3 regions of the Ancylobacter novellus DSM 506 genome follow, and region 2 is predicted to be linked to each of the others. Evidence: predicted binding sites of a transcription regulator. Region 2 holds the regulator's gene; each other region holds the start of a gene.
What was found. Region 2 encodes LexA, which represses DNA repair genes until DNA is damaged. Its sites were predicted from a motif close to TGTTCNNNNTGTGTTCNG; they were not measured.
Positions count from the first base shown of each region.

Region 1: SNOV_RS21965 (PA0069 family radical SAM protein) is a predicted target of LexA. The motif match lies at 1,671-1,688, and genes of this name have one in related genera.
Region 3: ruvC (crossover junction endodeoxyribonuclease RuvC) is a predicted target of LexA. The motif match lies at 1,276-1,293, and genes of this name have one in related genera.

Region 1 covers NC_014217.1:4,665,118-4,668,387, reverse strand. Annotated here, with positions in the region: gene SNOV_RS21970 (VOC family protein) at 1-379, opposite strand, end outside; gene SNOV_RS21965 (PA0069 family radical SAM protein) at 376-1,491, opposite strand; gene SNOV_RS21960 (glycosyltransferase family protein) at 1,812-2,396, shown strand; gene moaB (molybdenum cofactor biosynthesis protein B) at 2,401-2,964, opposite strand; gene ypfJ (KPN_02809 family neutral zinc metallopeptidase) at 2,964-3,270, opposite strand, start outside.
Region 2 covers NC_014217.1:1,901,780-1,905,049, forward strand. Annotated here, with positions in the region: gene hpxZ (oxalurate catabolism protein HpxZ) at 1-78, shown strand, start outside; gene SNOV_RS09115 (GntR family transcriptional regulator) at 162-860, shown strand; gene lexA (transcriptional repressor LexA) at 1,053-1,751, shown strand; gene SNOV_RS09125 (ComEC/Rec2 family competence protein) at 1,745-3,270, opposite strand, start outside.
Region 3 covers NC_014217.1:3,186,914-3,190,183, forward strand. Annotated here, with positions in the region: gene SNOV_RS15115 (hypothetical protein) at 1-110, opposite strand, end outside; gene ruvA (Holliday junction branch migration protein RuvA) at 107-724, opposite strand; gene ruvC (crossover junction endodeoxyribonuclease RuvC) at 721-1,260, opposite strand; gene SNOV_RS15130 (aldo/keto reductase) at 1,583-2,599, opposite strand; gene SNOV_RS15135 (LysR family transcriptional regulator) at 2,719-3,270, shown strand, end outside.

The DNA.
Region 1 (3,270 bases), 2.0 Mb from region 2:
TCAGCGTGGCGTCGACCTCGGCGCGGCTCGCCCGGTTGCAGGCGAGCGTGATGCCGCCGAACTGCCCGGCGCGGCCGGCCAGCATCCCGGCATCGGTGGCGAGCTCGTGGCGCGGATAGAGCGACAGCACCACCCCGCCCATATCGAAGAAGGCGACGCCCTCCGCCGCCTTCACCTTCCGCTCCAGCCCCAGCGCCTCGTAGAAGGCGATGGCGCGCTTGAGGTCGGTGACGCCTAGCGTGACGAGCGAGAGGCGCAGCGGCGGCATGGCGCGCCTGCGGAAGGCGGCCACCTTGCCGCTCCTCTCCTCGTGTTCGACCGCATCTTGAGGCTCCGCCTCCGGTCCCTTCGCCGGGTCTTCCATGGTCGTGGCGCTCATGTTTCCTCCCCGAACAGCGACAATTGCTCGCCCCGCTTCGGTGGGCGGCTGAAATGACGGGTGGTCAGCTTCGTATGGCGGCGGTTGAGGCCGAGCCGCTCGACGGCGATCTCGAAGCGCCGCGCCATGGTCCAGGCATAGGGCCCCGAGCCGGTCATGCGGTGGCCGAAGGTGGAATCATATTCCTTGCCGCCATGCAGCTCCTTCAGCAGCGATGTTACGTGACGATAGCGGTCGGGGAAATGCGCGAGCAGCCATTCCTTGAACAGGTCGCGGATCTCCAGCGGCACGCGCAGCATCACATAGCCGGCCTCCTTCGCCCCGGCGGCAGCGGCGGCATCGAGGATGCGCTCCATCTCGGCGTCGGTGACGGCGGGAATGACGGGGGCCACCAGCACCGCCACCGGCACGCCCGCTTCCGAAAGTTGGCGGATGGTGTCGATGCGGCGCTGCGGCGTCGTGGCGCGCGGTTCCATGATGCGGGCGAGCTTGTGGTCGAGCGAGGTGACCGAGAGCGCGACCTTGATCAGCCCACGCTCGGCCATGGGGGCGATGATGTCGAGATCGCGCAGCACCAGTGCCGACTTGGTGACGATGCCGACGGGGTGGCCGAAGTCACGCAGCACTTCGAGGATGCGCCGGGTCAGCCGCCATTCGCGCTCGATCGGCTGATAGGCGTCGGTGTTGATGCCGAGCGCGATGGTGCGCGGCTCATAGCCGGGCTTAGAGAGCTCCTTCACCAGGAGCTCCGGCGCGTCCGGCTTGGCGAAAAGCTTGGTCTCGAAATCGAGCCCGGCGGAAAGGCCCTGATAGGCGTGGGTCGGCCGCGCGAAGCAGTAGATGCAGCCATGCTCGCAGCCGCGATAGGGGTTGATCGAGCGGTCGAAGCCGACATCGGGCGAATCGTTGCGGTTGATGATGGTGCGCGGCTTCTCCACCGTGACGCTGGTGCGGAAGGGCGGAAGGTTGTCGAGCGACTGCCAGCCATCGTCGAACGCCTCGCGCGCGCCCGGCTCGAAACGCCCGGCGGCATTGGAGAGCGCGCCGCGACCGCGCCGGCGTTCCTCCTCCACCAGCCAGTCCGGCTTCGGCGCGGGTGGCACCGCATCCATGTCCGACAGGGTCGAGAGGTCGCGGGCGGCAGCACGGTGCTCCTCGTCCCGGCGCACGCGCCGTTCCTCCGCCAGCCGCCCCACATGCTTGGGAGCGGGCCGGGAGACCGGCGGCGCGCCAGCGGCGCGGGGAAGTTCGGGCGATCGGCGTTCCATGGGCGGATTCCTACTCCACCAATGAGAACATATCAAGAACATCCAGCGAATTGTGACGGTCGGGCTATACGCGCGCAAAACGCTGCGATAGGCAGGAAAATGCTGCATCCGTCAGGCCTGCGGGCCTTCTCCAAGCCAAGATCGTCGAAGGGGTGGCTGGGCGCGTGATCTCGGTCGTCATACCCACGCAGGAACCGGCCAAGCTGCTGATCCCGACGCTGGCGGCGCTGGTGCCCGGCGCCGCCGCCGGCATCGTGCGCGAGGTGGTGCTGGTCGATTCGGGCGGCTCGCCGGAGGTCGCGGAGATAGCGGACGCGGCGGGGTGCGAATATGTGGCCGGCCCTGCCGACGAGGGCGAGCGGCTGCGCATGGGCGCGCAGGCGGCGCGCGCACCCTGGCTGTTCTTCCTCGAGCCGAAAGGCCTGCTGCAAGACGGCTGGACGCGCGAGGTGCGCAACTTCACCGACCAGATCGAGCGCACCGGCGTGACCGATGCGAGAGCGGCGACCTTCCGGCTGGCGCTGGATGGCTTCGGCGTCTCGCCCCGCATCAGGGAAGCGGCGGCGGTGCTGCGCCATGCCGTCACCGGCAGGCCACGGCCCGAGCAGGGGTTGCTCATCCACCGGCGCTTCTACGAGGCGATCGGCGGCCACGAAGCCGGGGCGAACACGTCCCGGCGCCTGCTGGGCTGCGTCGGGCGCAACCGGCTGGTGCTGCTGCGCTCGCAGATATTGCTGCCGGACGGCTGACCGCTCAGGCTGACGTCCCAGCCGGCACGCGCAGCTTGCCGCGCTTCAGGTGCTCGTCGAGCCGGGGCAGGATCTCGACGAAATTGCAGGGCTTGTGGCGTATGTCGAGCTGGTGGACGAGGATCTCGTCCCAGCCGTCGCGGCAGGCGCCGGGCGAGCCCGGCAGGCAGAAGATGTAGGTCGAGTTCGCCACCCCGGCGGTGGCACGGCTCTGCAGCGTCGAGGTGCCGATCTTGCCGAACGACACCATGTGGAACACGGTCGAGAAGCCTTCCATGCGCTTCTCGAACAGCGGCTCGATGGCTTCAGGGGTCACGTCACGGCCGGTGAAGCCGGTGCCACCGGTGGTGATGACGACATCGACCGCCGGATCGGCGATCCAGCCGGAGACGCGGGCGCGGATCGCCTCGACGTCGTCCGGCACGATGGCGCGGTCGGCGAGCCGATGGCCGGCCTTCTCCACTCGCTCGACCAGCGTGGTGCCCGAGCGGTCGTCGGCGAAGCTGCGCGTGTCGGAGATGGTCAACACCGCGATGGCGAGCGGCACGAAGGGTGTCTCGGCGATCATCAGATGTTGCCCTGGAAGGTGTTGCACTGCTTCATGGAGCCGGATTTCAACCCCTGCTTGAACCACTTCACCCGTTGCGCCGAGCTGCCATGGGTGAAGCTGTCCGGCACCGCATAGCCCTGCGCCTGCTTCTGCAGCCGATCATCGCCGATGGCGCTGGCGGCGTTCAGCGCCTCCTCGATGTCGCCCTCCTCGAGGATGCGCCACTGCTCGTTGGCGTGATAAGCCCACACGCCGGCGAGGCAGTCGGCCATCAGCTCGACGCGCACCGAGAGCGCATTCGCCTCGGCCTGCGAGGCCTGACGC
Region 2 (3,270 bases):
ACCTGGATGCGCACGCCGGAAGGCTGGAAGGTGGTCGCCGCCCATGTCAGCGTCATCGACGATCCCGCCGCCAAATGAAACACTTGGTGAAGCCCGGCATGCCCGCTATTGATGCGTGAGGCGGTCCGGCTTTCGGCCGTCTCCAGGTCGTCAGTTCGCGCATGTCCGTGCTGCCTGTCCGCTTCCCGCTCGAACCGCCCGCCGGCGCCGGCCGGCGGGGCCGCGTGACGCGCGCGGAGGAGTTGCGCATTCAACTCGCCGACGAGATCACCCGCGGCACGCTGCCACCGGGCACTGCGCTGGACGAGACTGCGCTCGCCGCCCGCTTCGGCGTGTCGCGCACGCCGGTCCGCGAGGCGCTGCGCGAGCTCACCGCCTCCGGCCTGGTCGACGCCCGTCCGCATCGCGGCGCGGTGGTGGCCCGTCCGAGCGTCGAGCGGCTGCAGAACATGTTCGACGTGATGGCCGAACTCGAGGCGCTCTGCGCCGGCCTCTCCGCACTCAACATGACGCCGCCGGAGCGCCGCCAGCTCGAACAGCTGCACGCCGACATGAGCGACTTCATGCGGCAGGGCGAGTTCACCGCCTATCGCGAGGCGAACGAACAGTTCCACAACTCGATCTATGCCGGCAGCCACAACGAGTACCTGATCGAGATCACGATCGGCACGCGCCGGCGGCTCTCGCCCTTCCGCCGGGCGCAGTTCCGCGCGCTCGGGCGCCTCGCCCTCTCCCACACCGAGCACGATCAGGTGGTGACGGCGATCCTGCGCGGCGACCGCGACGGCGCCGCTGCGGCCATGCGCAGCCATATCGCCATCGTCCACGACGCCTACGAGCAATACGCGCAGACGATCTGATTCGGCCCCGGCGCCCCTGTTTGGAGGCCAAAGAGGCGCTCGCCGGGCGAATTCAGCCGCTCAATGGCCGATTTCACCGCTTTTACACGCGTTTAGCGATCCCTTTACCCATTGTGGAACACAATAAGAACGTATAGTCTTTGTTCGCGATTTGTTTCATTCCGGCGACGCCGGCCAGACGGGATTCTCAGGATGCTCACCCGCAAACAGCATGAGCTGCTCCTGTTCATCAACGAGCGTCTGCAGAAGGACGGCGTGCCGCCTTCCTTCGAGGAGATGAAGGAGGCGCTCGACCTCAGGTCGAAGTCCGGCATCCACCGGCTGATCACGGCGCTGGAGGAGCGCGGCTTCATCCGCCGCCTGCCGAACCGGGCGCGGGCGCTGGAGGTGATCCGCCTCCCCGAGGACGCGCAGCCGCCCAAGCCTGCCGCTCGCCCCTTCGCCCCCAACGTCATCGAGGGCAATCTCGGCCGCGTGCGCCCCTCCGAAGACAGCGAGGATGTGCGCCGCTCGGTGCCGATCCCTGTCATGGGCCGCATCGCCGCCGGCACGCCGATCTCGGCCATCCAGTCGCGCGACCACACCATCAGCATGCCGCCGGAAATGCTGGCTGGCGGCGAGCATTTCGCGCTGGAAGTGCGCGGCGATTCCATGGTCGAGGCCGGTATCCTCGACGGCGACCTGGCGCTGATCCGCAAGACTGATTCCGCCAACACCGGCGAGATCGTGGTGGCGCTGATCGACGACGAGGAAGCCACTCTCAAGCGCCTGCGCCGCAAGGGCGCCTCGGTGGCGCTGGAGGCGGCGAACCCGGCCTATGAGACCCGCATCTTCGGCCCCGACCGCGTGCGCATCCAGGGCAAGCTGGTCGGCCTGTTCCGGCGCTACTGAGGAGCGTTCGCCGGCCGCTCCGAGGCACTTTCGCCAACCATGTCGTCGAGCGGATCGCGCGACCTTGCCGTTGCGCGCGCGACGGCCGGTTTGCCGGCTTGAGCCGCGCCGGTGATGGGCTGCAGTCTCGCGGCAGCATTGGTCGTCGCAACTCGCGGCGGGGCAGCCTGCCAGGGCCGGCCGCCATAGGGCGCGTTGGCCGAGACGAGCCGCAGTTCGCCCTCCTCCGTCCGATAGCCGGCCACCCCGCCGCCCGCCTTGCGCGGATCGAGATGGATGACCGTCGCCGCGCATTCGGAAGGCGCCGTGAAGGGCGTCACCAGCACGCGGGCAAGGCGGCAATCGTCCTCCAGCGAATCCGGATGCCGCGACAGGGCAACGAGCGCGCCGCCGACGAGCGGCAGTGTGCAGCCGAGCGGATCGCAGGCAGCCGCCTGTATCAGCTCTTTCGAGCCGGCGCGCGCGCGGTCGCCGTCGGCGCTCAGCCACTGCTCCACCGCGAAGCGGTCGGCAAGACCGCTCGTGCGGTCACCCATGACGGCGAGCGCGCCGTCCGGCCCACGCACGGCGACGGTGCGCGCTTCGCCATCGACGAATAGGTCGGGCCGCGGCTCGCGCGCGGCGATCCACAGCGCGAGGATGGCAAGCACCGGAGCCAGCAGGATCAGCCGCGTGCGGGAGAGGCAGAGCGCCATCAAGGCGAGGCTGAGCAGCACGAGGCTCGCCATCGGCATGGCGGATACGCCGCGATCCGCTCCAGGGATACGTGCGACGAAATCGGCGATGTCGCGCATCAGGTCGATGCCCCAGCCCATCAGCCGCCAGGCCCGATCGTCCCAGCCGAACGGCATCAGCACCGCGCCGACCAGGCCCGCGGGCATGACGATGAAGGAGACGGCCGGCATGGCGGCGAGGTTGGCGATCAGGCTCAGCGGCGCCAGCCGTTGGAAATGGAACGCCGCATAGGGCGCGGTGGCGAGACCGGCGGCGAGCGAAGCCAGCACCAGCGCCGCGACATAGCGGGCCGGCCGACGCAGCCAGACGGCGTCCTCCGCCGTGCCCGGCGGCGTGGTCACGAAATGGCCGTACCGCTCATAGGCGGCGATGAGCGCCAGCGTGGCGGCGAAGGACATCTGCGCGCCGGGATCGAGCACCGCCCAAGGGGTGAGCGCCAGCACCGCAAGCGCCGCCACCGCCAGCGTGCGCAAGGTGAGCGCCGGACGGCCGAGCACGATGCCGGCGAGCACGATCAGCGTCATCACATAGGCGCGCTGGGTGGCCAGTTCGGCGCCGGAGAGCAGCAGATAGAACGTCGCCGACAGCGCCGCCGGCACCGCCGCCCAGGCCTTGATCGGATAGCGCAGCGCGAGATCGGGAAACAGCGCCAGCAGGGCCCGAGCTAGGAAGAACACGGTGGTCGCAACCAGTGCCATGTGCAGGCCGGAAATGGAGAGGATGTGCGACAAGCCGGCGACGCGCATGCTCTCCTCGATCGGCTCCGCCACCGCGTCGCGCAGCC
Region 3 (3,270 bases), 1.3 Mb from region 2:
TCGAAGGCCAGTGCGGCAAGCACGCTTCCGCCATAGGCGAGGATGATCGGCGGGATGCGCGACGGCCACGGCCAGACGACGCCGGACGAAGCGGAGTGTGAACCGCTCACCGCGCCAGCTCCTTCAGGCCGAGGCGGATCAGCCGGGCGGCATCCGCCCCCTCCCCCGCCTCGCGCATGGCGGCAGCCACCGCCGCGCTGGCCTGAATCTGCGCATAGCCGAGATTGACCAGCGCCGAGACCGCATCCGCCACCGGCGCGGGCGCATGGCGCTCCTCGATCTGCGCGGCGAGCCCCGCCACCGCCGGATCGATGTCGGCGAAGCCCGGCGCCTTGTCCTTCAATTCGGCGACGATGCGGGCGGCAACCTTCGGACCGACGCCGTTGGCGCGCGCCACCATGGCCCGGTCGCCCAGCGCCACGGCGTTGGCCAGCTCGGAGGGCGAGAGCACGGAGAGTACGGAAAGCGCCACCTTGGCGCCGACGCCCTGCACATTCTGCAAGAGGGTGAACCACGCCTTCTCCGCCGGGCTGGCGAAACCGTAGAGGCGGATCATGTCCTCGCGCACGAAGGTCTCGATGAACAGCGTCGCCGCCTCGCCGGGCGATGGCAACTGCTGGAGCGTGCGGGCGGAGCAGTGCACGAGATAGCCGACGCCGTGCACGTCGAGGATCACATGGTCCTCAACGTAGCTATCGACGATGCCCTTGAGCTTGCCGATCATCGCGCCGCCACCTTGAGCGCCACCTTCTCCGCGAATCTCGCCTTCACCTGCGCCATGCAGCGATGCTGGGCGTGGGTGACCGCGACCGCAAGCGCATCCGCCGCGTCGTCGGTGGTGAAGTCCGCCTTGGGCAGCAGCACCTTGATCATCATGCGGATCTGCGCCTTGTCGGCGCGGCCGGCGCCGACCACGGTCTTCTTCACCAGCAGCGCCGCATATTCGGAGACCGGCACGCCCGCCAGCGCCGGGGTGAGCATCACCACGCCGCGCGCCTGGCCGAGCTTCAGCGTCGAGGCCGGGTTCATGTTGACGAAGGTCTCCTCCACCGCCGCCTCGTCCGGCGCATGGACGCTGATCACGCGGACCAGCTCGGTGTGGAGATAGGCCAGCCGCGCGGCGAGATCATCGTCCTCGGGCGGCAGCACGGTGCCGCAGGCGATGAAGGACAGCTTCGTGCCGATGGCCTCGATCACCCCCCAGCCGGTGCGGCGGAGGCCGGGATCGAGCCCGACGATGCGAATCGGAGACGGCGCCATGGGTACAGTGCGTACCCGAACAAAGGACGAACGCCTAGGCCGCACCGCCCCGATCCACCCCGACATCGGGGCGGAGGGCGAACATGGTTAACGAGGGGTGAAGGGATCGGGCTGACGGAAATCGCCTCCTCGGAACGACAGCGCCGCCCTCACACCGTCATCCCCGGGCTTGGCCCGGGGATCCACGACCTGCCGGGCGCTCCAAGCCGTACCGTAGGCGTGGATGGCCGGGCCAAGCCCGGCCATGACGAGCCTCCAAGCATCCCGGTCGCGATTACAGGTCAGGCTCTGAGGTGCCAGCCGATAGCGGACGTGTGCAGTCTCACCCCTTCTTCTCGCTGTCGAGGTCAGCCATGGCGAAGGACGGGTAACGCTCGCCGGCGGCCGCGCCCTTCGGCACCGCGCGCTCGATGGCCGCAAGGTCGTCCGGCGTTAGCTGCACCTGCGCCGCGCCGAGCGCCTCGGTGAGCCGGTCGCGGCGGCGGGCGCCGACGAGGGGCACGATATCGATGCCGTTCTTCACGCCCTGTGCGGCCACCCAGGCGATCGCCGTCTGCGCCACCGAGATGCCGCGCGCGCTCGCCACCTGCCGCAGCGCCTCGACGAGCGCGAGGTTGGCCTCGACATTCTCGCCCTGGAAGCGCGGGCTCATGGCGCGGAAGTCGCCCTGCGCCTGCGTGCCACTGAAATGGCCGCTGATCAGCCCGCGCGAGAGCACGCCATAGGCGGTCATGCCGATGCCGAGCTCGCGCAGCACCGGGAATATCTCGTCCTCCGGCCCGCGTGAGATCAGCGAATATTCGATCTGCAGGTCGCTGATCGGGTGCACGGCGCTCGCGCGGCGGATGGTGTCGGCGCCCACTTCCGAGAGGCCGATGTGCCGGACATAGCCGGCCTTCACCATCTCGGCGAGCGTGCCGATCACCTCCTCGACGTCGGAGCCGGCCGGCAGGCGCGAAGGGCGGTAGATGTCGATGTAGTCGACCCGTAGCTTCTGCAGCGACTGGGCGAGCGCGTTGCGGATCGCCGCCGGGCGCAGATCATAGCCGCCCCAGCCGCCGGCCGGGTCGCGCAGCGCACCGAACTTGACGCTGAGCTGGTAGGCCTGGCGCGGCACGCCAGCCAGCGCGTCGCCGATCAGTATCTCGTTGTGGCCCATGCCGTAGAAGTCGCCGGTGTCGATCAGCGTCATGCCGGCCTTGAGCGCAGCATGCAGCGTGGCGAGGCTCTCCTCGCGATCGGACGGGCCGTACATGCCGGACATGCCCATGGCGCCGAGGCCGAGGACAGAGGTCTCCGGGCCGGTGGCGCCGAGGCGGGTGCGCGAAAGACTGGTCATGGCGGTTCTCCATTGCGCTGGCGCCGGAGCATGGCCGGCGGGATGAAGCGAGATATGGCGCCAAAGTTCCTGTTCGATAATATGGCCATTCCCAAATGGACCGTTCGGATTTCCGCACAATGGCCAAGCCCGACCTCTCGCTGCTCGACGCCTTCGTCGCCGTGGCCCGCCAGCGCAGCTTCCGTCAGTCGGCCAAGGAGCGCGGGGTTTCGGCTTCCACGTTGAGCGAGGCGATGCGCCGGCTGGAGGAGCAGCTCGGCGTCCGGCTGATGAACCGGACGACCCGAAGCGTGACGCTGACCGAGGCCGGCCGCCGGCTGTTCGACCGGCTGGTGCCGGCGCTTTCGGACGTCGGCGAGGCGCTCGACGAGGTCAATCATTTCCGCGACACCCCGATTGGCACGCTGCGGCTCAACGTGCCGACGCCCGTGGCCCGCGGCGCGCTGGCGCCCTTGCTCCCGGACTTCCTCGCCGCCTATCCGGAGCTGACGGTGGAGGTGCACATAGACGAGCGTTTCGTCGATGTGGTCGAGGGCGGCTTCGACGCCGGCGCGCGCTATGGCGAGAGCCTGGCGCAGGACATGATCGCCGTGCCGCTCGGCCCGCCGCAGCGTTACGGCGTCTATGCCTCGCCCGTCTATCTTGCCCGACGCGGCACGCCATGCGTGCCG